Regions from separate parts of the Nonomuraea terrae genome, predicted to be linked through region 3. Evidence: riboswitches for the same ligand, from Rfam matches in the RefSeq annotation. Region 3 holds a riboswitch; each other region holds the start of a gene.

Region 1 (7,325 bases), on a different contig from region 3:
CCCCTTTCCCACGGACCGAGGAACCAGGGCTCATGATCGATTCTCTTGTCACGCTCGTCTTCACGTTGTCCGGCGGCGATGCCGCGCTCGGCATCGTGCTGTTCACGCTGGCCGTACGGCTGGTGCTGCTGCCGCTGAGCGTCCGCCAGGCCCGTGCGGCGAAGATCCGCGAACGGCTCGCCCCGAAGCTGCGGAAGCTGCGTGAGCGCCACGGCCGAGACCCGCAGCGGATGTCGAAGGAGCTGTCGGCGCTCTACGCCGCGGAGGGCGCCTCGCCGTTCGCCGGGTTCCTGCCCGCGCTGGCGCAGCTGCCGTTCATGTGGCTGATGTACCGGGTGGCCACGCATCCGACGGCGCTGGCCGGGCACGACCTGTTCGGGGCGCCGCTCGGGCAGCAGGTGGCAGGGCTGGTGGCGCATTACGGTCTGTTCAGCACCCCGGTTTTGGTCTTCGGCGTGATCGTGGCGCTGGTCGCGGCGGTGGCGTGGCTGTCGGCCCGGCAGATCAAGGTGACGGAGGAGCAGCCGGAGCTGATGCGGCAGATCTCGAAGCTGCTGCCGTACGGGGCGGTGGTGGCGACGCTGGTGCTGCCGCTCGCGGCGGGGCTCTATCTGCTCGTCTCCACGGCGTGGGCCACAGGCGAGCGGGCCGTGCTCGCTAGCCGGCCTCTCTGAGTGCCGCCACCTGCCCGTTCATCGACTGCGCCGGGGCGGGCAGGATGGCCCAGACGGTGGTCGTTTCGCCATCGTGCCTGACCCCCCAGCTCTCCGCCACGTACTCCACGATGCCGAGCCCCCGGCCGCCGAGCGACGAGAGGGTCGGGCGGCCCGCCCTGGGCTCGGTCGCCGCACCCCCGTCGCTGACCGCCACCTCGATGTGGTCGTCGCTCCGCAGCCAGGCGACCCGCACCATGCCCGACGGCAGCGGATGCGCGTGCCGCAGCGCGTTGCTCAGCAACTCGCTCACCACGAGCACCGCATCATCGATGGCGGTGGAGAAGACCCCATTTTCCTGCAGGTCAGTGCTCAGACGCTGGCGGGCAACGGCGACGCTGGACGGCGCGTACGGCAGCAGCACCACGCTTGACACACCCACCTCCCCGTTCACCTGTGCCCCCCGCGGGAACACTCCCCGGTACGACCGAAATGCCCCGTTACTCAATCCCAGAAACCGCATCTCGATCACAGCTTGTACACATTGGACGATAGGTCAGCTCAACTGTGACCACCTCGTTACCGCATCGGTGTGTCGGATCGGATAGTGGAAGCGCATCTGAGAACGAGCCGCATCCTCGTGCCACCCCCCGGTCGCGGATGAGCACTGACATCTCCCCCCTGTGCTCTGGCCAGGCTGCGGACGATGTAGAGACCGAGCCCAACTCCACCAAACCTTCTCCTGTCCCCGCTGTCCACCTGCACGAAACGCTCAAAGATACGCTCTCGGTCAGGTGGGGCGATACCGACTCCCTCGTCGTCCACCACCACGACGACGTCGCCGGCTTCGGGCCAGGCCGCCACGCTGATCAGCCCGCCCTTCGGCGAGTACTTGAACGCGTTCTCCAGCAGCTGCCCGAGCACGATGTCGGTGGCCAGCGCGTCCCCCAGCACGTACGGCAGCCCGTCGGGCACCAGCACCTCGACGCGGTGCCGGTCGGACAGCTCGGGCAGCCCCAGGGTGGCCCCCTCGATCCGCTCGGCCAGGTCGAACGCCTCCATGCGCACCTTGAGCTCGTCGGCCCCGGCCCTGGCGCCCAGCAGCAGGTGGTCCATCAGCTCGCCCAGCGAACGCGACCGCTCGGCGATCGTGCGCACGGCCGAACGGCGCTCGCCGTCGCTCATCTTGTCCCAGCGCGCGTCGAGCGTGCCGGCGAAGCCCCGCACGATCGTGATCGGCGTGCGCAACTCGTGGCTGGTGGTGGCGAGGAACAGGTCCTTGGCCTCCTCCAGCTCCTTGGCCGCGGTCACGTCGCGGAAGTCGACGACCAGCTCGCCCGTCTCCTCGATGCGGGCGCCCACGACGTCGAGCCAGCGTCCGCTGTCCAGCTGGTAGGTGACCTTCTCGCCCACCTTGGGCAGCGGGAACGGCGGCGGGCCGCCGACGACGGCCTCGGCGGGCAGCCCCGTCAGCCCTGCGGCGGCCGGGTTCCAGCGCACCACGCGCCCGTAATGGTCGAGCAGGGCGATGCCGTCGGCGCTGGCGTCGAACACGGCCCGTTCGTGCGCCCGCTGGCGTACCGCCTCCTGGTAGGCCACGGCGTTGCCGACGGCGATGCCCGCGTGGCCGGCGAGCAGCTCCAGCAGCTCCAGCTCCAGGTGTCCGGGGATGCGCCGGGCGAACAGCGCGTACAGAGCGCCGTACGGCCGGCCGCCGACGGCCGCGAGGCCCAGCGCGATGGTGTGCAGGCCGTCGAGCCGCGCCCACACCAGGTCGTCCAGCCCGTCGGACTCCAGCAGCACGGTCTTGCCGGTGCGTAACAGCTTGTCCACCAGGCTCGTACGCAGGTCGGTGGTGATGCCCCTGAGCGCCTCCGGCAGCCGGTACGTGCTCACCAGCCGCAGGCGTTCGCCCTCGATGAGCACGAACCCGCCGGCGTCCGCCCCGGTCAGCTCGGTGAGGCTGGCCGAGATCCGGTCGAGCACGGCGGGCAGCTCCAGCTCGGAGTTGATGTCGCCGACCACGTCGGTGAGCCGGCGCACCAGCCTGGCCCGGCGCGCCATCCGGTGCCGGGCGAGCTCGTCGGCCCGCGCCGGGTGGTGCACGAAGACGTACCCGGCCACGGCGCTGCCGAGGCGCAGGGCGCCGATGTCCACGCGGACGTCGAGCACCGTGCCGTCGCGGCGCAGCCGCTTGGTGTGCAGCGACACGGGCTCGCCGGTGCGTACGCGCTCCAGCACGGCGTTGTGCTCGGCGGTCAGCTCATCGGGCACGATCGGCGCCCGGCGCCCGAGCATCTCCTGCGCCGGGTGGCCGAACATGCGCTCGGCCGCATCGTTCCACACCAGAACGGTCTGGTCGCGGTCGAGCGCGACCACGGCGTTGGGTGAGCTGGCGAGCACCGCGCGGGCGATCTCCTCGTCACTACCGGCCCATTGGTCCCCCACACCTCCATAGTGCCCGTGGCGCGGTGGGTGCGTCGGGCGATCCGTCCGATACGCTGCGGTCACGGTGATTCTCGACGGGTGGGGAGGGTGAGGGGAATGTCGAGTTCCGATCTCGATGCCCTGCTACGGGTGACCTCCAGCACCTATCGGGGAGTGAGGCCGCCCGCCATCGCGTTCGGCGCCTATGACGGCGCCGTGGGCCGGCTCGTGCTAGCGGTGACCGGCAAGGGCATCGCGGCCTGCAGCTTCGAGGCGGAAAACGATGTGTTCGAGCTGATCAGCAGGCATATGGGCGATTCCATCGGGCCCGACCCGCGCCGGCTCGACCCGGTGCGCAGAGAGCTCGACGCCTACTTCTCGGGCCGGCTGCGGGCGTTCGCCACGCCGGTCGACCTGACGCTCGCCACCCCGTTCGCTCGTACGGTGCTGCAGAAGACGATGGCCGTCCCCTACGGCACCACCACGACGCTGGAGGAGATCGGCGAGAGCATCGGCCGGCCGCGCGCGCTGCGGGCGATCGGCAACGCGCTGGCCTCCAACCCCGTCTGCGTGATCGCCCCGTGTCACCGGGTGGTGCGCGCCGACGGCTCGCTCGGCGACTACGCCGGAGGCGCGGCCGCCAAGCAGCACCTCCTCAACGTCGAGCGGCGCGTCTCAGCGGGCAGCTGAGCGGCGCTGCCGCACCAGGCCGATCACGGCGGTCACGAGTGCCGCGACGACCGCGCCGCCGAGGGCGCCGTTCATCCACGGCTCGCGGGTGAAGCCGATGGCATCGCGCAGGCCCGCCCAGATCTGGTCCCACCCGGCGACGGTCGGGGTGGAGGTGGTCAGCCAGTACGCGACGAAGCCGAGCGCCCACGGCACCAGCATCGACCAGCGCGAAGGCGCGTCCTCGGCGGTGTTCCACGAGCGGGAGCCGCCGAAGAGGAAGTACTCGACGGCGAGCACCGCGAACATCGGCACGAACACCGCCCCGATCACGCCCAGGAACGCGCCGTAGGAGTTGACGTCCACCACCAGGGCGATGCCGACGGTCAGCACGCCGATGGCGACGGAGAAGACGCGCCGGTCCACGCGCGGCATGAGGTTCTGCAGCGACATGGTGGTGGAGTAGACGTTGGCGAACGACTGGTCGGTCTCGCGCAGCGTCAGGACGGCGAAGAACAGCACGCCCAGCGGCACCGCGACGAACGTGCCGAACACCGACGTCGAGTCGGCCGCCACCGCCTCGGCTCCCGCGATCGCGACCGCGTACACGCCGAGGCCGAGGCAGGCCACCTGGGCCAGCGTGTAGCCCCCGACCACGCCGGTGAACGCGGCCTTGCTCGACCGCGAGTGCCGGGCGAAGTCGGCGGCCATCGGCACCCACGACACCGACAGCGCGATCACGTAGTCGACCGCCGGCGCGAACGCCTCCCACGAGCCGCCCGTGTACGGGGGCGCGTCGGAGATCATGTGCCAGGCGAACCAGAGCATCGAGATGATCACCCCGATGGTGACGTACCGGCGCAGCACCCGGATCGCGCCGAGCGGCCAGATCGTCAGCGCGGTGGTCAGCACACCCGCCACGATCACCCACGCCTCGTACGGGATCCCGCCGAACATCGCGTTGGCCGCCTTGGCGATCACCCACAGCTCGAAGGCGCCCCAGCCGAGCATCTGCACGATGTTCAGCACCGTGGGGACGTACGACATCCTGGCCCCGAACAGCCCGCGCAGCAGCACCATCGCGGGCTGTCCCGTCCGGGTGCCCGGGATGGCCGACAGGCCGACCATGGCGGTGCCGATCAGGCTGCCGATCACGGTGGCGAGGAGCGCCGCGCCCAGCGAGAGCGGGACGCCGTCGAGGGGGTCGATCAGGAACAGCGCCCCGGAGAAGCCGAGCAGGCTGACCCCCAGGTTGGCCCAGAGCGCACCCTGGTCGAGCACGCCCAGCGTCTTCGGCGGCCGTCCTTCGAGGGTCAGGGGGACTTCTTCGACGCCGTGCGTCATCGCACACTCCCTACGCCGGCATTACCCGGACAGGTTCGTGCGGTCGGCGACAGCGCTCAGTCGCCCTCTCAGCCTGGTAAGCCCCAAGCTCCCGCGTTGACAGGTATGGCAAAGCCAGGATCAACCCGGCTTTACGCCCCCATGATGCCCTAACCCTTCACCAGACCGCCAGACCGCCCCTCGACGGAGCGGGCCAGGGTCAGCGCGGCGCCCCTCTCCCGGGCTCAGGCGACGAACGGCGGCTGGCCGGTCTCGCTCTCCATCGGACGGCTCGCCGCCTCCCACGACTGCATGCCGCCCGCCACGTTGACCGCGTCGCGGCCGAGCTGGTTGAGCCACGCCGCCACCTGCATCGACCGGCCACCCACCCGGCAGACGACGTAGACCGTGCGGTCGGCGGGGACCTCGTCGAGGCGGCCCTGGATCTGCGTCATCGGGATGTGGACGGCCTGCGGCGCGTGCCCTGCCAGCCATTCTTCCTGCTCACGGACGTCGAGCAGGTAGGCGTCGTCGGGGAGGGCGTTGGCCTCGATCTCGGGAACGGTCATGTCTCCATCATCTCGCGCCGCGCGTCGTAGTCGGCACGCGCCGCCGCGATCTCCCCCCGGTGCTCCTCCGTCCAGGTGACCAGCGCCTTGATGGTCTGGTGCAACGTACGGCCGAGCGGCGTCAGCGCGTAGTCGACCCGTGGCGGCACCACGGGGTGGACCGTGCGGGTGACCAGGCCGTCGCGTTCGAGCTGGCGCAGGGTGACGCTGAGCATGCGCTGGCTGACGCCGTCGATCTCGCGGCGGAGCTGGGTGAAGCGCAGGCTCTGGCAGTCGAGCAGGGCGATGACCAGCAGCGACCACTTGTCGGCGATGCGGTCGAGGATCTGCCGGACCTCGCAGTCCTCCCGGGTGTCCCACTGACGGGCGTCGTAGTCGTCGTCCACGGTGCTTTCGCAGTAACTGAGTGACCTTAAAGTGCCGTCTTCCACGACATTTCATACTGGCCCATGATGTGGACGGTTACAAGAGATAACCGACCTGCCGAAAGGTAACCGTGATGCCAGTTTCTGCCCGTTCTTGGGGCGTACTCGCTGTTCTGTGCGGAGCCATCTTCCTTGAGGGCATCGACGTGGCCATGCTGAACGTCGCCCTCCCCTCCATCCGGGCCGACCTGGGGCTGTCCACCGGCATGCTGAGCGGCGTCGTGAGCGCGTACGTGCTCGGCTACGGCGGGTTCATGCTGCTCGGCGGCCGGGCGGCCGACCTGCTGGGCAGGCGGCGGATGTTCCTGCTCTGGCTGGTGGTCTTCCTCGTCTTCTCCGGGCTCGGCGGCTTCGCGGACGAAGGGTGGGTGCTGCTCGTGGCGCGGTTCGTCACGGGGGTCGCCGCCGCGTTCATGACGCCGGCCGGCCTGTCGCTGATCACCACGACCTTTCCCGAGGGCCCGGTGCGCAACCGGGCGCTGCTGATCTACGCGGGGACGGCCGCGGGCGGGTTCGCGCTCGGCCTGGTGATCGGCGGCCTGCTGACGGCGTTCGGCTGGCGCTGGGTGTTCTTCGCGCCGGTGCTGATGTCGGCGGTGATCCTGGCCGCCGCCATCCCGTTGCTGAGGAAGCCGGACGGCGAACGGCCCGCCGCGGGCGGGTTCGACCTGACGGGCGCGGTCCTCGTCACGACCGCGATGATGCTGCTGGTCTACGGCGTCGTACGCCTGGAGCACCCGGCCGACGGGTGGCCGCTCACCGTCGCCGCCTTCGCGGGCGGGCTGGCGCTGCTGGCGGCGTTCGTCGCCGTGGAACGCCGCGCCGCCCATCCGCTGGTGCGCCTGGGCATCTTCAGGTCGAAGGCGCTGGTCCGGGCCAACGTGACGGCCGCCCTGCTCACGGCCTCGTTCTTCGGCTTCCAGTTCCTGGTCACGCTCTATTTGCAGGAGTTGCGCGGCTGGTCCACCATCCAGACCGGCCTGGCGATGCTGGCCGCCGCCGCCGACGTGGTGCTCGCCCCCATCCTGACCCCGTGGCTGGTCAACCGGTACGGCAACGCCAAGGTCGTGTTCGCCGGCCTGCTGTCGGGCCTGCTGGCCTACGCGCTCTTCCTCGGCGTCGGCCTGGACTGGGTGTACGCCGCCATGCTGCCGTCGATGCTGCTGATCGGCCTGATGTTCGCCTTCGTCTACGGCCCGCTCACCATCGTGGCCACCGACGGCATCGCCGAGCACGAGCAGGGCCTGGCCGGCGGTCTG
Region 2 (7,325 bases), on a different contig from region 3:
GTCCTCCTGATCGTCCGCTGCGCGAGGTCGCCGTCGGCGGTTCTCTCCGTGGGTGGGAGAACGTCGCTTCGGCGGCCACGAGCGCCGGTGCCGGGGTGAAGGGCCGTGTAGGTGGCCCACTCCAGGGTGCTGAGCCAAGTGGAGGGCGCCCCCATAGACAGGGAATTAGCTAATTGCCATAATGCCGTGGTGCTGGATGTCGACCTGGTCAAGGCGTTGGCCAATGACAAGCGGCTGCGGATCCTGGAATGGCTGCGCGACCCCGCGCGCCACTTCTCGCCGCAGCGCGAGGGCGACCTCGTGCGCGACGGCGTCTGCTCGCTGTTCATCGCCGAGAAGCTGGGCGTGAGCCAGCCGACCTGCGGCGAGCATCTCAAGGTGCTCGCGAAGGCGGGCCTGATCCGCGGCAGGAAGATCAAACAGTGGGTGTTCTACCGGCGCGACGAGGACCGGATCGCCGCGGTGAAGGAGATGCTGAGCAGTGACTGGTGAGCCGTACGCCGCCTACGAGCGGCTGATCGCCGACATGGACGCGGCAGGAGCGCGCTACCGGCTGATCGACCACGCTCCCGAGGGGCGTACGGACGAGGTCAGCGCGTTGCGCGGGCACGACGTGTCGCAGGCGGCCAAGTGCCTGATCGTGATGGTCAAGATCGGCAAGAAGCAGACGCGGCACGTGCTGGCCGTCGTGCCCGGCGACGCCCGGCTCGACCTGCAGGCCGTCAAGGAGCTGCTCGACGGCACGTACGTCGGCTTCGCCGGCAAGGACAAGGCCGAGGAGCTGGCGGGCAGCGTCAGCGGGACGGTGCTGCCGTTCAGCTACGACCCGCGGCTGGAGCTGGTCGCCGACCCGTCGCTGCTGGGGCAGCCCGAGCTGTACTTCAACGCCGCCCGCCTCGACCGCTCGGTGGCGCTGGCCACGGACGACTACGTACGGCTGGCCAAGCCGCGGATGGCGCCCATCGTCATGAACTAGTGCGGACCACGGCCAGGGGGCAGGGCGCGTGGTGCAGCAGGGCCTGGCTGATGGAGCCGAGCAGCATGCCCGCGAGCTGCCCGTGCCCGCGCGAGCCGACGACCAGCAGGTCCGCGCCCACCGCGGCCTCTTTCAGCACCTCCAGCGGGTGCCCGTGCACGACCTCGGGAACCACGTCGACCGCGGGGTGCCGGTCGCGGTGGCCGGTCAGCCGGTCTTTCAGCAGGTCCAGCGCGTCCTGTTCGCTGTCGCGGTCGGCAGGCTCGAAGCCGGTGGACCGGGGCCAGGCCCAGGCGTACACGACGCGCAGCCGGGCGCCCCGCAGCCCTGCTTCGCGGAAGGCGAACTCGATCGCGCGCTCGGCGCCGGGGGAGTTGTCGGTCCCGGCCACGATCTCGCCGCGTGAGACGGCCGGCTGGTGCTGGACGAGCACGACGTTCGTCCGGGCGTGCGTGGCGACCCCGTGCGCGGCCGAGCCGATGAGCAGCCCGCGTACGCCGCCGACGCCGCGGTTGCCGACGACCAGCAGCTCGGCCCGTTCCGACGCCTTGACCAGGGCCGATCGAGGGTCGCCGGGCAGCAGCACGCCTTCCACGCTGACCTGCGGCCACTCGCGGCGGGCGCGGTCCTGCGCCGCGGTCAGCACGGTGTGGGCGGAGTCGCGCATCCACCGGGCCACCTCGGCGTAGTGGAGGGCCTCCTGCTCGCACAACCACTTCGGCACGGCGTAGGCCACGGTGAGCGGCGCCCCCCGCAGCTTCGCCTCGGTGGCGGCCCAGCCGGCGGCGTCAAGGCCGGTACGGGAGCCGTCCACGCCCACGATGATCAACCGATGTCAGCTCCTCACGATCGCGTGTAGCACTCCACTTCGGCGCGGCGGAGGGACAATCCCTGCTCGGTGGACTCGCGCACGCACCGGCGCTCGGTCTTGCTGAGTTTGAGCTCGCCGCACACGGCCACGCCGGCGTACGCGCGGCAGTCGAGCTCCGTGTCCTCGTTGCCGACGCGGTACGTCCGTCTGACCTCCGCGCGGCACCTCGCGGGTCCGGTGTCCGCGTAGCGACACTGGGCGATCAGCGTGTCGTACTGTTCCTGGCTCACTTCGCGCTGGTCGCTACCGTCCCCAGCGGCTGCGGTGGCGCCGACCGCGGCCAGCACCACGAGTCCGGCGACAGCGACGATCTTCTTCATAGTCCCCCCGAAGTGGTCCGTACCGCCCAGGAGGGTCACCAAACATCAATTCACACAAACGCACCATGTTTCAGGCGATGCCGGGCGTGGGTACGATCACCGCCGTCCAACGCGGGAGCCCTGCACATCGGGCTGAGAGGACGGCTGAAAGCCGCCGACCGCCAGAACCTGCTCCGGGTAATGCCGGCGAAGGGAGTTTGCGCGATGACTGACGCGCACCAGCCCCGATTCTCCAAGATCTACACCGGTGACCTGCGCGTGCCGATGCGGCAGGTGCACCTGTCCAACGGATCGGCGGTGACGCTGTACGACACCTCGGGCCCGTACACCGACCCCTCGTACGAGCCTGACCTGCGGCGTGGTCTGCCGCGGCTGCGCGAGCCCTGGGTTGCCGAGCGCCGCGAGAAGGGAGAGCCGGTCACCCAGGTCGGCTGCGCCCGGCGCGGGATCGTGACCAAGGAGATGGAGTTCATCGCCGTGCGCGAGGGGGTCACCCCCGAATTCGTCCGGCAGGAGGTGGCGGCCGGACGGGCCATCATCCCCGCGAACGTCAACCACCCCGAGTCCGAGCCGATGATCATCGGCAGGAACTTCCTCGTCAAGATCAACGCCAACATCGGCAACTCCGCCGTGACCTCCTCCATCGAGGAGGAGGTCGAGAAGATGACCTGGGCCACCCGGTGGGGCGCCGACACGATCATGGACCTGTCCACCGGCGACGACATCCACGAGACGCGCGAGTGGATCCTGCGCAACTCGCCGGTGCCGGTCGGGACCGTGCCGATCTACCAGGCACTGGAGAAGGTCAAGGGGCGCCCCGAGGCGCTGTCGTGGGAGGTCTACCGCGACACCCTGATCGAGCAGTGCGAGCAGGGCGTCGACTACGTGACCGTGCACGCGGGCGTGCGGCTGTCGTACGTGCCGCTGACCGCCGGCCGCAAGACCGGCATCGTCTCGCGCGGGGGCTCGATCATGGCCGCCTGGTGCCTGGCGCACCACCGCGAGAGCTTCCTGTACGAGAACTTCGCCGAGATGTGCGAGATCCTGGCCCGCTACGACGTGTCGTTCTCGCTCGGTGACGGCCTGCGCCCCGGCTCGATCGCGGACGCGAACGACGAGGCCCAGTTCGCCGAGCTGCGCACGCTCGGGGAGCTGACCACGATCGCGCGAGAGTACGACGTGCAGGTCATGATCGAGGGCCCGGGCCACGTGCCCATGCACAAGATCAAGGAGAACGTCGAGCTGCAGCAGGAGCTCTGCGACGACGCGCCGTTCTACACGCTCGGCCCGCTCGTGACCGACATCGCCCCTGGCTACGACCACATCACCTCGGGCATCGGGGCCGCCATGATCGGCTGGTTCGGCACCGCGATGCTCTGTTACGTCACCCCGAAGGAGCATCTCGGCCTGCCGGACAAGGACGACGTCAAGACCGGCGTGATCACGTACAAGATCGCCGCCCACGCCGCGGACCTGGCCAAGGGGCATCCGCAGGCCCAGGCGTGGGACGACGCGCTGTCGGACGCGCGGTTCGAGTTCCGCTGGGAGGACCAGTTCGACCTGTCGCTCGACCCTGACACGGCCCGGTCCTTCCACGACGAGACGCTGCCCGCCGCGCCGGCCAAGACGGCCCACTTCTGCTCGATGTGCGGCCCGAAGTTCTGCTCGATGCGCATCAGCCACGAGATCCGCGAGCAGGGGTACGCCGAGAAGGCCGCCGAGTTCCGCCGCCTCGGCGGCGAGATCTACGTCGACTAGCCGGTGAATGAGGAGGCCGGCGGCGGCGCCGGCCTCCTTGCCCACGATCGGGGAACGGCCACCACGCCGGAAACCTGACCGGTGGCCGCCTCCGCTCATCCAGGCAGCGTCTCGCCGCCGATCGGGGCGAGGACCTCGCCCGTGTAGTACGACGACATCAGCCCGGAGGCGAAGAAGACGTACGAAGGGGCGATCTCGTCCGGGTCGGCGGCCCGCTGCATCGGCACCTGCTGACCGAATTTGCCCACCTTCTCCTCGGGCATGGTCGCCGGGATCAGCGGCGTCCACACCGGGCCCGGTGCCACGGCGTTGACCCGGATGCCGCGTTCGACCAGGTTCTGCGCCATGGAGTAGGTGAAGGCGTTGATGGCGCCCTTCGTGGCGGCGTAGTCGATGAGCGACTTGTTGCCGCGCAGGCCGTTGATCGAGGAGGTGTTGATGATCGCGCCGCCCTCCCGCAGGTGGGGCAGGGCGGCCTTGGTCACGCGGAAGTAGCTGTGGATGTTGACCGCGAACGTGTGCTCCCACTGCTCGTCGGTCAGCTCCTCCAGGCCGCTCACCGGCGCCTGGTACGCCACGTTGTTGACCAGGACGTCCAGGCCGCCCAGCTCGGAGACGGCCTGCTCGACGACCGAGGCGCAGTGGGCGCGGTCGCCCAGGTCGCCGGGCAGCGGCACGCAGCGCCGGCCGGTGGCCTCGACCAGCTTGCGGGTGTGCGCGGCGTCCTCGTGCTCGTTCAGGTACGCGATCGCGACGTCGGCCCCCTCCTTGGCGAAGGCCACGGCGACCGCCCTGCCGATGCCCGAGTCGCCGCCGGTGATCAGGCACTTCTTGTCCTGCAGCAGGCCCCTGCCCTGGTAGCCGCGCATCTCGTCGCGCGGCTCGGGGGCCATTTCGCCGGTCTGACCCGGGTACGGCTGCTTCTGTGGTGGTGGTGTTTCCGACATATCAGGCGGCCTGCCCGTGGCCCGGTATGGCTAACGCCATCACCGGACGAAACCCTCGGCTCTGAGCCAGTCGCGGGCGACCAGGGCGGGCACGTCGCCGTCCACGTCCACCTGGGCGTTGAGGTCGCGCATCACCTTGTCGGTCAGCTTGGCGCTGATGGGCGCGAAGATCCGGGCGATCTCCGGGTGGGCGTCGGCGAGCTCGCGCCGCATGGTCACCGACGCGTTGTAGAGGGGGAAGAACTTCTTGTCGTCCTGCAGGAGCGTCAGGTCGAGCGCCTCGACCCGGCCGTCCGTCGTGGTCACCATGCCGAGAGCGCACCTGTCGCTCGCGACGGAGTCGTAGAGCACACCGACCGACACCCGGCGCACGCCCTGTCCGGGGATGTCGGTGCCGTAGCGCAGGCCGTAGGCCCTGAGCATGCCGAGGAAACCGTCGTCCCTGCCGAAGGTCTCGTGGTCGACGCAGAACGTACGCTGCCGCACCGGGATCTTCCTGATGTCGGAGATCGTCCGCAGGCCCCACCGCTGGGCGGTGGCCTTGGTGACGCCGACGGCGTAGGTGTTGTTCAGCGGTGCGGGCGGCAGCCAGACGATGCCGTTGCGGCGCAGGTCCAGGTCGCGCACGGCCACGTACTGCCGCCACGGGTCGGGGATCGGCCGGCGCCGGCCGAGGTAGGTGATCCAGCCGGTGCCGGTGTACTCCCACATCAGGTCGGCGTCGCCCCGGGTCAGGGAGGCGCGGGCGTTCACGCTGCCCTGGACGTTGGTCTGGTCCACCACGTCGGCGCCCGCGGCGGACAGCGCCAGCACCGCGATCTTGCCGAGCACGAGCTGCTCGGTGAACTCCTTGGACGTCACCCGCACGGTCGTGCCCTCCAGGGAGGCCACCGGCCGGATGCCGGCCGGCTCGACCGGCGGGACGAACGACCCTGCCCGCTCCAGCCCGCACCCCGCCAGGACCAGCACGAGCAGCAGCGCCACGAGCGCTCTCACGACAGGCCCTTCGGCGAGAGCAGACGCTGCGCGAGCCCGCCCAGCCAGTCGAGGATCAGCGCCAGCACCGCGATGAGCACGCATCCGGTGATGAGGACCAGGTTGCGCTGGGTGCTCACCCCGGCGGTGATCAGGTCTCCGAGCCCGCCCGCCCCGATGAACGCCGCGATGCCGGCCGTGCCGACGTTCAGCACCAGCGTGGTCCTGACGCCCGACAGGATGACCGGCACCGCCATCGGCAGCTCCACCTTGGCCAGCACGCCGACCGCCGACATGCCGATCCCGCGGCCCGCGTCCACCAGCCGCGGGTCCACCTGTTCCAGCCCGACCATCGTGTTGCGCAGCGTGGGCAGCAGGCTGTAGGCGAACAACGCCGCCACCGCCGTCCAGAACCCGATCCTGAACAGCACCGCCAGCAGCACGACCATGCCCACCGCGGGGATCGCCTGGCCCAGGTTCGCCAGCGCCAGCGCGTACGGCGTCACCCGGCGCAGGCCCGGCCGGGTGAGCACGATGCCCAGCGGCAGCGCCACCGCCAGCACCAGCACCGTGGAGAAGAACACCAGCCGGATGTGCTCCCAGGTGCGCCGCAGCACGAACGGCAGGTTGAGCGAGCCGCGTTCGATGCCGTCCAGCGGCACCATCTGCGTGTAGGCGATCATGGCGACGGCCACGGCGAGGTAGCACAGCGGCGGCAGCACCACATGCCAGGAGCGGCCGATCCGCGGCTCGGGAATCGTCTCCCGCTCGGCGGCGGCGGTGGACAGGCTCATCCGCCCTCCTCCCGGCCGAGGCGGAGCATGCGGCGCCCGCGTTCCCTGGCCTTGATCGACTGGATGGCGTTCTGCACCGTGGCCAGCGACAGCGCCCCCTCGTACGCCTGGTGCCTGCCCGTCACGGGGACGATGTCGGTGTCGGCGTTGAGCAGCTCCTCCAGGGCGTCCTGCAGGGTCTTCCTGCGGCCGATGGCGCCGCTGATCTCGTCACCCGTCGTGCCGACCGGCCCTTCCCGTCCCTTGAGGTGGGCGGTCGTGACCCAGCGCAGCGGACGCCGCATGCCGTCGAGGACCAGCGTGTACCCGCGGCCGTCGCGCTCCATCTCGGCGAGCACCTCGCGCGCGTCGGCGTCCTCGGCCGCGTACGGCACCTGGTCCAGCTCGATGTCGCCCACCTTGGTCAGGCTCAGCAGCCGCATCGACGAGCCGGCGCCGAGGAACTGCTCGACGTACTCGTCGGCCGGGTTCGTCAGGATCTCCGCGGGCCTGGCGTACTGCACGATGTGGCCGGGGCGCTGCATGATCGCGATGTGGTCGCCGAGCTTGAGCGCCTCGTCGATGTCGTGGGTGACGAAGACGATCGTCTTGGACAGGTCGTCCTGGAGCCTGAGCAGCTCGTCCTGCAGGCGCTGGCGGCTGATCGGGTCGAGCGCGCCGAACGGCTCGTCCATGAGCAGCACG
Region 3 (7,325 bases):
CCGCCGGCTCTCGACCGGCTCGCGGCCCTCGGCCAGGTCGTGGTAGAGCTCCGCCAGCTCGTCCGCGAACACGCCGGCCGACCAGCCGTCGAAGCAGAGGTGGTGGACGACGAGCAGCAGTTCGTCGTCGCCGCCGGTGCGCAGCAGCACCATGCGCGCGAGCGGGCCCGCCGCGAGGTCGAGCGGCTCCCGTACGGCCTGCCGACGCGCCCGCGCGGCGCCCGCCGCCCGCTCCCCCGGCGGCAGGTCGCGCAGGTCGATCACAGTCAGCGGCACGGTTTGGGGCACGGTCTGGGGCACGGTGCCCGGCGGGTCGACGATCATGACCGGTTCCCCGTCCTCGGACGGGAAGCGGGCCCGCAGCGCGGGGTGCCGGCGGACCAGTTCGGCCAGGCACGCCTCGATCAGCTCCGCCCGAGCCGGGCCGGCCCATCTGTACCGGATGCCGAGGGTGTACGCCGGCAGGTCGGCGGTCAGCTGCTCGGCCATCCAGAACGTCCGCTGCATCCCGGTGAGCGGCAGCACCCGCGGCTCGTCGTCCGGTCCGCCCTCAGCCGGTCCTCCTGGGGTGTCCCGGGCCTCCGGTGTGCCGGGTGCGGAGCCCGCCTGCGTGTCCCCGGCGGAGCCGGGCGCCGCGCGGACCGCCGCCACCATGTCCGCGAACGTCGGAGCCGCATACAGCTCGCTGAGCGCCAGCTCGGCCCCGCACTCCCGGCGCAGCCGGCTGATCAGGCGGATGGCCTGGAGCGAGTCGGCACCGAGCGCGAAGAAGTCGTCGGCGGGCCCGATGCCGGTGACGCCGAGCAGGTTCTCCCACAGCGCGCGGACGCGCGCCTCGGCGGTGTCGCCCGAGCCTTCCGCCGAGCCCGGGTCCCCGCCCGGCACGTCGCCGTCGACCGCAACCGGCGGCACGGAAGGCGGCACGGAAGGCGACACGGCCGCCAGCGCGGCCGTGTCGACCTTCCCCTGAAGGGTGAGCGGAAAGGACTCGTGGCAGCGGATCACGGCCGGCACGAGGTGGTGCGGCACCTGCTCGCGCAGGCGCCGGCGCACCTCGGTCGCGTCCGTACGGCCGTCCTCCGCGATCAGGTGTGCCACCAGCCGTGTCTGCCCGCCGCTCTCGTCGGCCAGCACCACCGCGTCGGCGACGCCCGCGAGCCGGCGCAGCGCCGCCTCCACCTCCGCGGGCTCCACCCGGAAGCCGCGGATCTTCACCTGCCGGTCGAGCCGGCCCAGATACTCCAGCGTCCCGTCGGGCAGCCGCCGTACGCGGTCACCGGTGCGGTACTCGGGTGCTCCGCCCGGCCCCGGGACGAACCGCTCCGCCGTCGTCTCGGGCCGGCGCAGGTAGCCGGTGGCCAAGGCGGCGCCGCCGATGCGCAGCTCGCCCGGCTGCCCGGCGGCGGCCTCGGTGCCGTCCGGCCCGACGACCCGGCAGGTCACTCCTGGCAGCGGAAACCCGATCGGCACCGGGTCGGCACCGGACCAGGAGGTCAGGTCGGCGACGGTCGCCGTGACGATCGTCTCTGTCGGGCCGTAGGTGTTGAGCAGCCGCACGCCGGGGCGGACCCGTGCGCGCCAGCGCTCGACGGTCCGGGCATGCGCCGCCTCCCCGCCGATGATCACCATGCGGACGCTCGCCGGCAGCGCCGCCTCGTGCCTGTCGATCGCGGACACGAGCTCCCGCCAGTACGCGGTGGCCATGGCGAGCACGGTGACGCCGAGGTCGGCGCAGCGGTCGAGGAACAGGTCCGGCCGGCTGATCATGTCCTCGTCGCGGACGACGACGGCCGCGCCCGCGATCAGCGCGGGGAAGATCTCCTGGACGCTCGCGTCGAAGCTGAGCGAGGCGAACTGGAGCACGCGGTCGTCAGGCCCAATGCCGTACGCGTCCCGGGCCACCTCGCAGAAGTGCGACCAGCCGCGCCGGGGCACCAGCACGCCCTTGGGACGGCCGGTGGAGCCGGAGGTGAAGATGACATAGGCGGCGTCGTCCGGAGACGCGGCGGCGGCGGGCGGCGGCGCGTCGGCCGGGCCGGCCTCTTCCAGGCGCAGCACCGGGGTGCCGGCGGGCAGCGGCGGGTCGGCGTCCACCAGGACGACCCTGGGTCGCGTGTCCTCCAGCATCAGCGCCAGCCGCGCCGCCGGATAGCCGGGATCGAGCGGCACGTACCCGGCCCCGGCGCGCAACACCGCGAGCAGCGCCGTCACCGCCGCCCGCCCGCGCGGCAGGCACAGCCCGACCAGGTCACCGGGCCCGACCCCGGCGGCCGCCAGCACGCCCGCCAGCCGGTCCACCTCCGCCACCAGCGCCGCGTACGAGGTCTGCCCCGTCGTGTCGATCAGAGCCGGGGCGCCGGGCGTTCGGTGTGCCTGCTCGGCGACGGCGGCGAGCACGTCGAAGGCCGGGGCCGCGTCCCGCGATCCCGTGGCGGAACCGTGGGACGCCTCCGCCGGGCCGGCGATGCGCATGTCGCTCATGCCTCACCTCTCCCGTGCGGCCGGCGAAGGGCCGCCCAGAGGGTGCGGTAGAAGTCCGCGTACGTACGCTCCACGTGGACGGCGTGGCGGCGGGTCTCCTCGTGACGGCCGGGCAGCAGGTTGATCGGCACGCTCATCGCGGCATGGTGCTCGATGTGCAGGTTGTTGCCGTTGGTGAACCAGGTGCTCAGCCGGCTCCCCCTGATCGACCGCGTGTTGCGCAGCACATCGGTGCTGTCGGTGTCGCAGAGGACGTGCTCGGGCAGCTCCACGAGGAAGTGCAGTGGCACCGCGAGCAGGAGGGGCAGCACCCACAGCCGGAGCGGGTACTGGCCGTACCCGGCCACGGCGACGCCGAGCGCGGCCAGGACGGCCCCGCCCAGGACCAGGTGGTCCACGACGATGCGGCGGCGCATGGCCGGGCTGACCGCGCCGAACCCGTACGTCCAGCGGCCCGTGGCGGCGAGCAGCACCTCCCACAGGACCGAGGCGAGCCGCCGGTAGTCGAGCAGCCCGCGTACCAGGTGTGACACGGTCAGCGGTGCCCGGGTGTCGAAGCCGAAGAACTCGGTGTCCTGGGGCGTGCCGAGATAACGGTGATGCTGCAGGTGACGCAGGCGGTAGTGGCTGTAGACCACCATCAGGGGCAGGCCCAGCGGGACGCCGGCCAGCCGGTGCGGCCAGGGCCTGCGGAACGCCGAGTGGTGCAGGCACTGGTGCTGCAACTCGACGGCGTGCGTGTACATCGCGGCGAGGATCACCACGCCCACGGCGACCAGGGGTAACTCCGGGCGCAGCGCGAGGACCACCCCCACGGCGGTCAGCACGGCCAGCGCGGCCAGCTTGGCGACGAAGACCCGCTGGTCGTCCCGGGTCACCTTGGTGCGCGCGAAGAGCAGCGCGGGGCCGCCTCCGGTCAGTGCGGTCATCGTTTCCCCGATCAGGTGCGGCAGGTACGGTCAGCGTCCGCTGAGCAGCACGACGTGGGTTCCGGACAGCGGGCCCGCCGCGCGGGCGCGCGCGAGCAGCCCGGCCAGGGCCGCCGCCCCGGCCGCGGTCGGGCTCGCACCGTACGGGGTGAGCGCGGCCCTGGCCTCGATCAACTGCTCGTCGTGGACCCCGAACACCGCGCCGCCGGTGTCGGCGATGGCCGCCATGGCCTCGGCGCCCTGCAGGGCGTGCCAGTTGACCAGCGGCTGGTTGTGGTCCGACGCCGTGACGGCGTCCGGCGGCAACATCCGGTACTCGCCGGGCCAGCTCGTCACCACCGGGTTGTTGCCCGCGGAACACACACCGTTGATCACGCTGGACCAGCCGAGTGCCCGCATCCGCCGGTGGACGGCGATCGTCGTGGTGCCGTTGCCCACCGGGACCCACAGCGCCGCGGGCGGCTCGCCGAGGGCCTCCCGCAGCGCGGGGACCACCACGCCGTGTCCCTCGAACACCGCGTCCGCGTACGGGCCGTCCACGTTGCCGTCGACCGCGCCCTCCTCCGCGGCCACCCGGCGGGACTCGTCCACGGCGTCCTCGTAGCTGCCGGGCACCAGATGCACGTGAGCCCCCGCGGCGCGCATCCACGCGCCACCGTCGCTCCAGCCCTCGGGCAGGACGATTGTGCAGGTCATGCCGGCAGCGCGGCACGCCATCGCCATCGCGCGGCCGTAGTTGCCGCACGTCGCGACCACCACATGGCGGTACCCGTCGGCGGCGGCGCGGGCCACCACGGCCCGCGCCGCGGGTTCCTTGTGGCTGCCGGAGGCGTACCGGGTCTCGTCCTTGATCAGGACGCGGGCTCCGGGGACGAGGTCCGCGGCGTCGATCAGCGGCGTGCCGTACGCGTCGATGGGCGCGCCGGCGGACGTCAGGGTTTCCGTGGACATGCGTCTCCTCGGACATGGTCGTGCAGAGGGAAGGAGGTCAGGGCCTGATCACCGACCGCGTCCTGATCCCGATCGGGATCGCACGGGGAGGAGGGCGCGTGACTGGGACGAACGTTACAAAGGGACATATCAGGCCGGGTTAACGGCAGCCGAAACCTGGATGTTGATCAAGGAGTAACTGCCTGATCTTGGAATGAATCGCCAGGTAACAACCCACATGAGGGCTGACGTACAAGATGTCCGGCTAATCCCGTGTTACAGTCGGCGCGTTGACGCGGGGTGCCCGGGCGTCCGGGCTGAGATCACACCCGTCGAACCTGCTCTAGTTCGCACTAGCGAAGGGACGTCATGTTCTGCGACGACATGTGGCAGCGCACGGCCGAGTTGATGAAGGCCATCCACGACCACCCGTTCAACGTCGCACTCGGCGACGGCACGCTCGAACCCGAGCGGTTCGCGTTCTACATCGTGCAGGACGGCCGCTATCTGGAGGCGTTCTCCAAGACGCTCGCCACGGCGTCGGCCCGCGCCGGCGACCCGGCGGAGGCCGCGTTCTACGCGCAGAGCGCGCACACCGCGCTGGCCGCCGAGCGCCTGCTGCACGCCGGCTACGTCGCCGACCTGGGCGCCGACGCCGAGGGCGTCGCCACGTCGCCGACGTGCCTGGCGTACGCGTCGTTCCTGCAGGCGACCGCGCTCACCGCGCCGTACCCGGTGATCGCGGCGGCGGTGCTGCCGTGCTTCTGGATCTATCAGGACGTCGGCACGGCGCTGCTCGGCAGGGCCGGCGACCTGGACGGCCACCCGTACGGGAAGTGGATCTCCACCTACTCCGACCCCGGCTTCGCGGCCTCCGTGGAGCAGGCCAAGGCCGTCGCCGACCGGCTCGCCGCCGCCGCCGGGCCGGACACCCGCGCGGCCATGGAGCGGGCGTACTGCCGGGCGGCGGCGTACGAGTGGATGTTCTGGGACAGCGCCTGGAGGCGCGAGACCTGGCCGACCGAGCGGTGGCTCGCGCCCTGACGCTCAGCTCCCCGCTGTGGCCCTGGCCATCGCCTCCCGTTCCTCGCGGGTGGGGATGAGGCCGGACGGCGCGAGGATCTTCGACTCCTGGAACGGCTCCTCCGTGCTCGGCAGCGGCTCCGGCGATCTGATCGCCTTCACCCACACCCGCATGGCGTCCACGATGACGACGATGATCAGAATGGCGAACAGGGCCGCCAGGATGCCGTCGACGGTCGAGTTGATCACGATCTGCCGCATCGCGTCCTCCGTCCGGGCGGGCGCGAGCAACTGGCCCTGGTCGAGCGCGGTCTGGTAGCGGTCGCGCTGGGCGAAGAAGCCGAGCCCCGGGTCGGGCGAGAAGATCTTCTGCCAGCTCGCCGTCAGCGTGACGGCGACGTCCCAGGCCAGGGGCACCGCCGTGACCCAGGCCCATTTCAGCCGCCCGCTCTTGATCAGCAGAGTGGTGGCGACGGTGAGCGCCACCGCGGCGAGCAGCTGGTTGGCGATGCCGAACAACGGGAACAGCTGGTTGATGCCGCCGAGCGGGTCGTTGACGCCCTGGTAGAGGAAGTAACCCCAGGCCGCCACGACGACGGCGCTGGAGATGTAGACGCTCGGCCACCAGCTCACCCGGCCCATCGGCTTCCACAGGTTGCCGATGGTGTCCTGGAGCATGAAGCGCCCGACGCGGGTGCCGGCGTCGACGGTGGTGAGGATGAACAGCGCCTCGAACATGATCGCGAAGTGGTACCAGAACGCCTGCAGCGCCTGGCCCCCGAGGAACCCGGAGAAGATCTGGGAGATGCCCACCGCCAGCGTCGGCGCGCCGCCCGTCCGGGCGATCAGCGTCTCCTCCTGTACGGCCGTCGCCGCCGCCTGCAGCTGCTCGGGCGTGATGATGAAGCCCATGTTCGTGACGGCCTCGGCGGCGCTCTGCACGGTGGTGCCGACGACGCCGGCCGGGGAGTTCATCGCGAAGTAGAGGCCGGGGGTGAGCACGCAGGCCGCCGTGATCGCCATGACGGCCACGAACGACTCCATGAGCATGGAGCCGTACCCGATCAGGCGGACCTGGCTCTCCTTCTGGATCATCTTGGGCGTCGTGCCGGACGAGATCAGCGAGTGGAACCCCGACAACGCGCCGCAGGCGATCGTGATGAACACGAACGGGAACAGCGACCCGGCGAAGACCGGCCCGTCGCCGGTGAAGGCGAAGTCGGTGAAGGCGGGGGTCTGCATGACCGGCATGGTGACCGCGATGCCGATCGCGATCAGCACGATCGTGCCGATCTTCATGAACGTCGACAGGTAGTCGCGCGGCGCGAGCAGCATCCAGACGGGCAGCACGGCGGCGACGAACCCGTACGCGATGAGCCACAGCGCGATGGCGGACGGGCTCAGCGTGAAGAACGGCGCCCAGCTCGACTCCTGCACCCAGCCGCCGGCCACGATCGCCAGCAGCAGCAGCGCGACGCCGATCACGCTGGCCTCGACGACCTTGCCGGGCCTGATCATCCGCAGGTAGAAGCCCATGAACAGGGCGATCGGGATGGTCATCGCGATCGAGAAGACACCCCACGGCGACTGCGCCAGCGCGTTCACCACGACCAGCGCCAGCACGGCCAGCAGGATGATCATGATGGCGAAGACCGCGATGAGCGCCGCCGCGCCGCCGACCGGGCCGATCTCCTCGCGGGCCATCTGCCCGAGGCTGCGCCCGTTGCGGCGCATCGAGAAGAACAGCACCACCATGTCCTGGACGGCCCCGGCGAAGATCACCCCCGCGATGATCCAGATGGTGCCGGGCAGGTAGCCCATCTGCGCCGCCAGCACGGGCCCGACCAGCGGCCCGGCCCCGGCGATCGCGGCGAAGTGGTGGCCGAACAGGATGCGGCGGTCGGTCGGCTGGTAGTCGACGCCGTTGTCGAGCCGTTCGGCCGGAGTGGCCCGGCGGTCATC

What was found. A riboswitch is a leader RNA that binds a small molecule or an ion and turns the genes downstream of it on or off. The one in region 3 is predicted to bind thiamine pyrophosphate.
Region 1: it holds a riboswitch for thiamine pyrophosphate, as region 3 does, so the genes downstream of both, ACIBP6_RS30245 (purine-cytosine permease family protein) here and ACIBP6_RS39180 (TenA family protein) in region 3, are expected to answer to the same signal.
Region 2: it holds a riboswitch for thiamine pyrophosphate, as region 3 does, so the genes downstream of both, thiC (phosphomethylpyrimidine synthase ThiC) here and ACIBP6_RS39180 (TenA family protein) in region 3, are expected to answer to the same signal.

Annotation. Positions count from the first base shown of each region.
Region 1 is NZ_JBITLL010000006.1:202,219-209,543, forward strand. Features, by position in the region: gene ACIBP6_RS30225 (YidC/Oxa1 family membrane protein insertase) at 33-674, shown strand; gene ACIBP6_RS30230 (ATP-binding protein) at 658-1,089, opposite strand; gene ACIBP6_RS30235 (PAS domain S-box protein) at 1,233-3,101, opposite strand; gene ACIBP6_RS30240 (methylated-DNA--[protein]-cysteine S-methyltransferase) at 3,198-3,770, shown strand; gene ACIBP6_RS30245 (purine-cytosine permease family protein) at 3,756-5,093, opposite strand; TPP riboswitch at 5,084-5,198, opposite strand; gene ACIBP6_RS30250 (rhodanese-like domain-containing protein) at 5,318-5,641, opposite strand; gene ACIBP6_RS30255 (winged helix-turn-helix transcriptional regulator) at 5,638-6,027, opposite strand; gene ACIBP6_RS30260 (MFS transporter) at 6,141-7,325, shown strand, end outside.
Region 2 is NZ_JBITLL010000007.1:411,373-418,697, forward strand. Features, by position in the region: gene ACIBP6_RS35955 (ArsR/SmtB family transcription factor) at 190-492, shown strand; gene ACIBP6_RS35960 (YbaK/prolyl-tRNA synthetase associated domain-containing protein) at 482-976, shown strand; gene ACIBP6_RS35965 (universal stress protein) at 966-1,796, opposite strand; gene ACIBP6_RS35970 (hypothetical protein) at 1,820-2,167, opposite strand; TPP riboswitch at 2,269-2,379, shown strand; gene thiC (phosphomethylpyrimidine synthase ThiC) at 2,372-3,925, shown strand; gene ACIBP6_RS35980 (SDR family oxidoreductase) at 4,021-4,872, opposite strand; gene ACIBP6_RS35985 (glycine betaine ABC transporter substrate-binding protein) at 4,912-5,868, opposite strand; gene ACIBP6_RS35990 (ABC transporter permease) at 5,865-6,641, opposite strand; gene ACIBP6_RS35995 (ABC transporter ATP-binding protein) at 6,638-7,325, opposite strand, start outside.
Region 3 is NZ_JBITLL010000008.1:187,467-194,791, forward strand. Features, by position in the region: gene ACIBP6_RS39165 (amino acid adenylation domain-containing protein) at 1-2,481, opposite strand, end outside; gene ACIBP6_RS39170 (fatty acid desaturase family protein) at 2,478-3,410, opposite strand; gene ACIBP6_RS39175 (pyridoxal-phosphate dependent enzyme) at 3,441-4,361, opposite strand; TPP riboswitch at 4,627-4,722, shown strand; gene ACIBP6_RS39180 (TenA family protein) at 4,710-5,384, shown strand; gene ACIBP6_RS39185 (carbon starvation CstA family protein) at 5,388-7,325, opposite strand, start outside.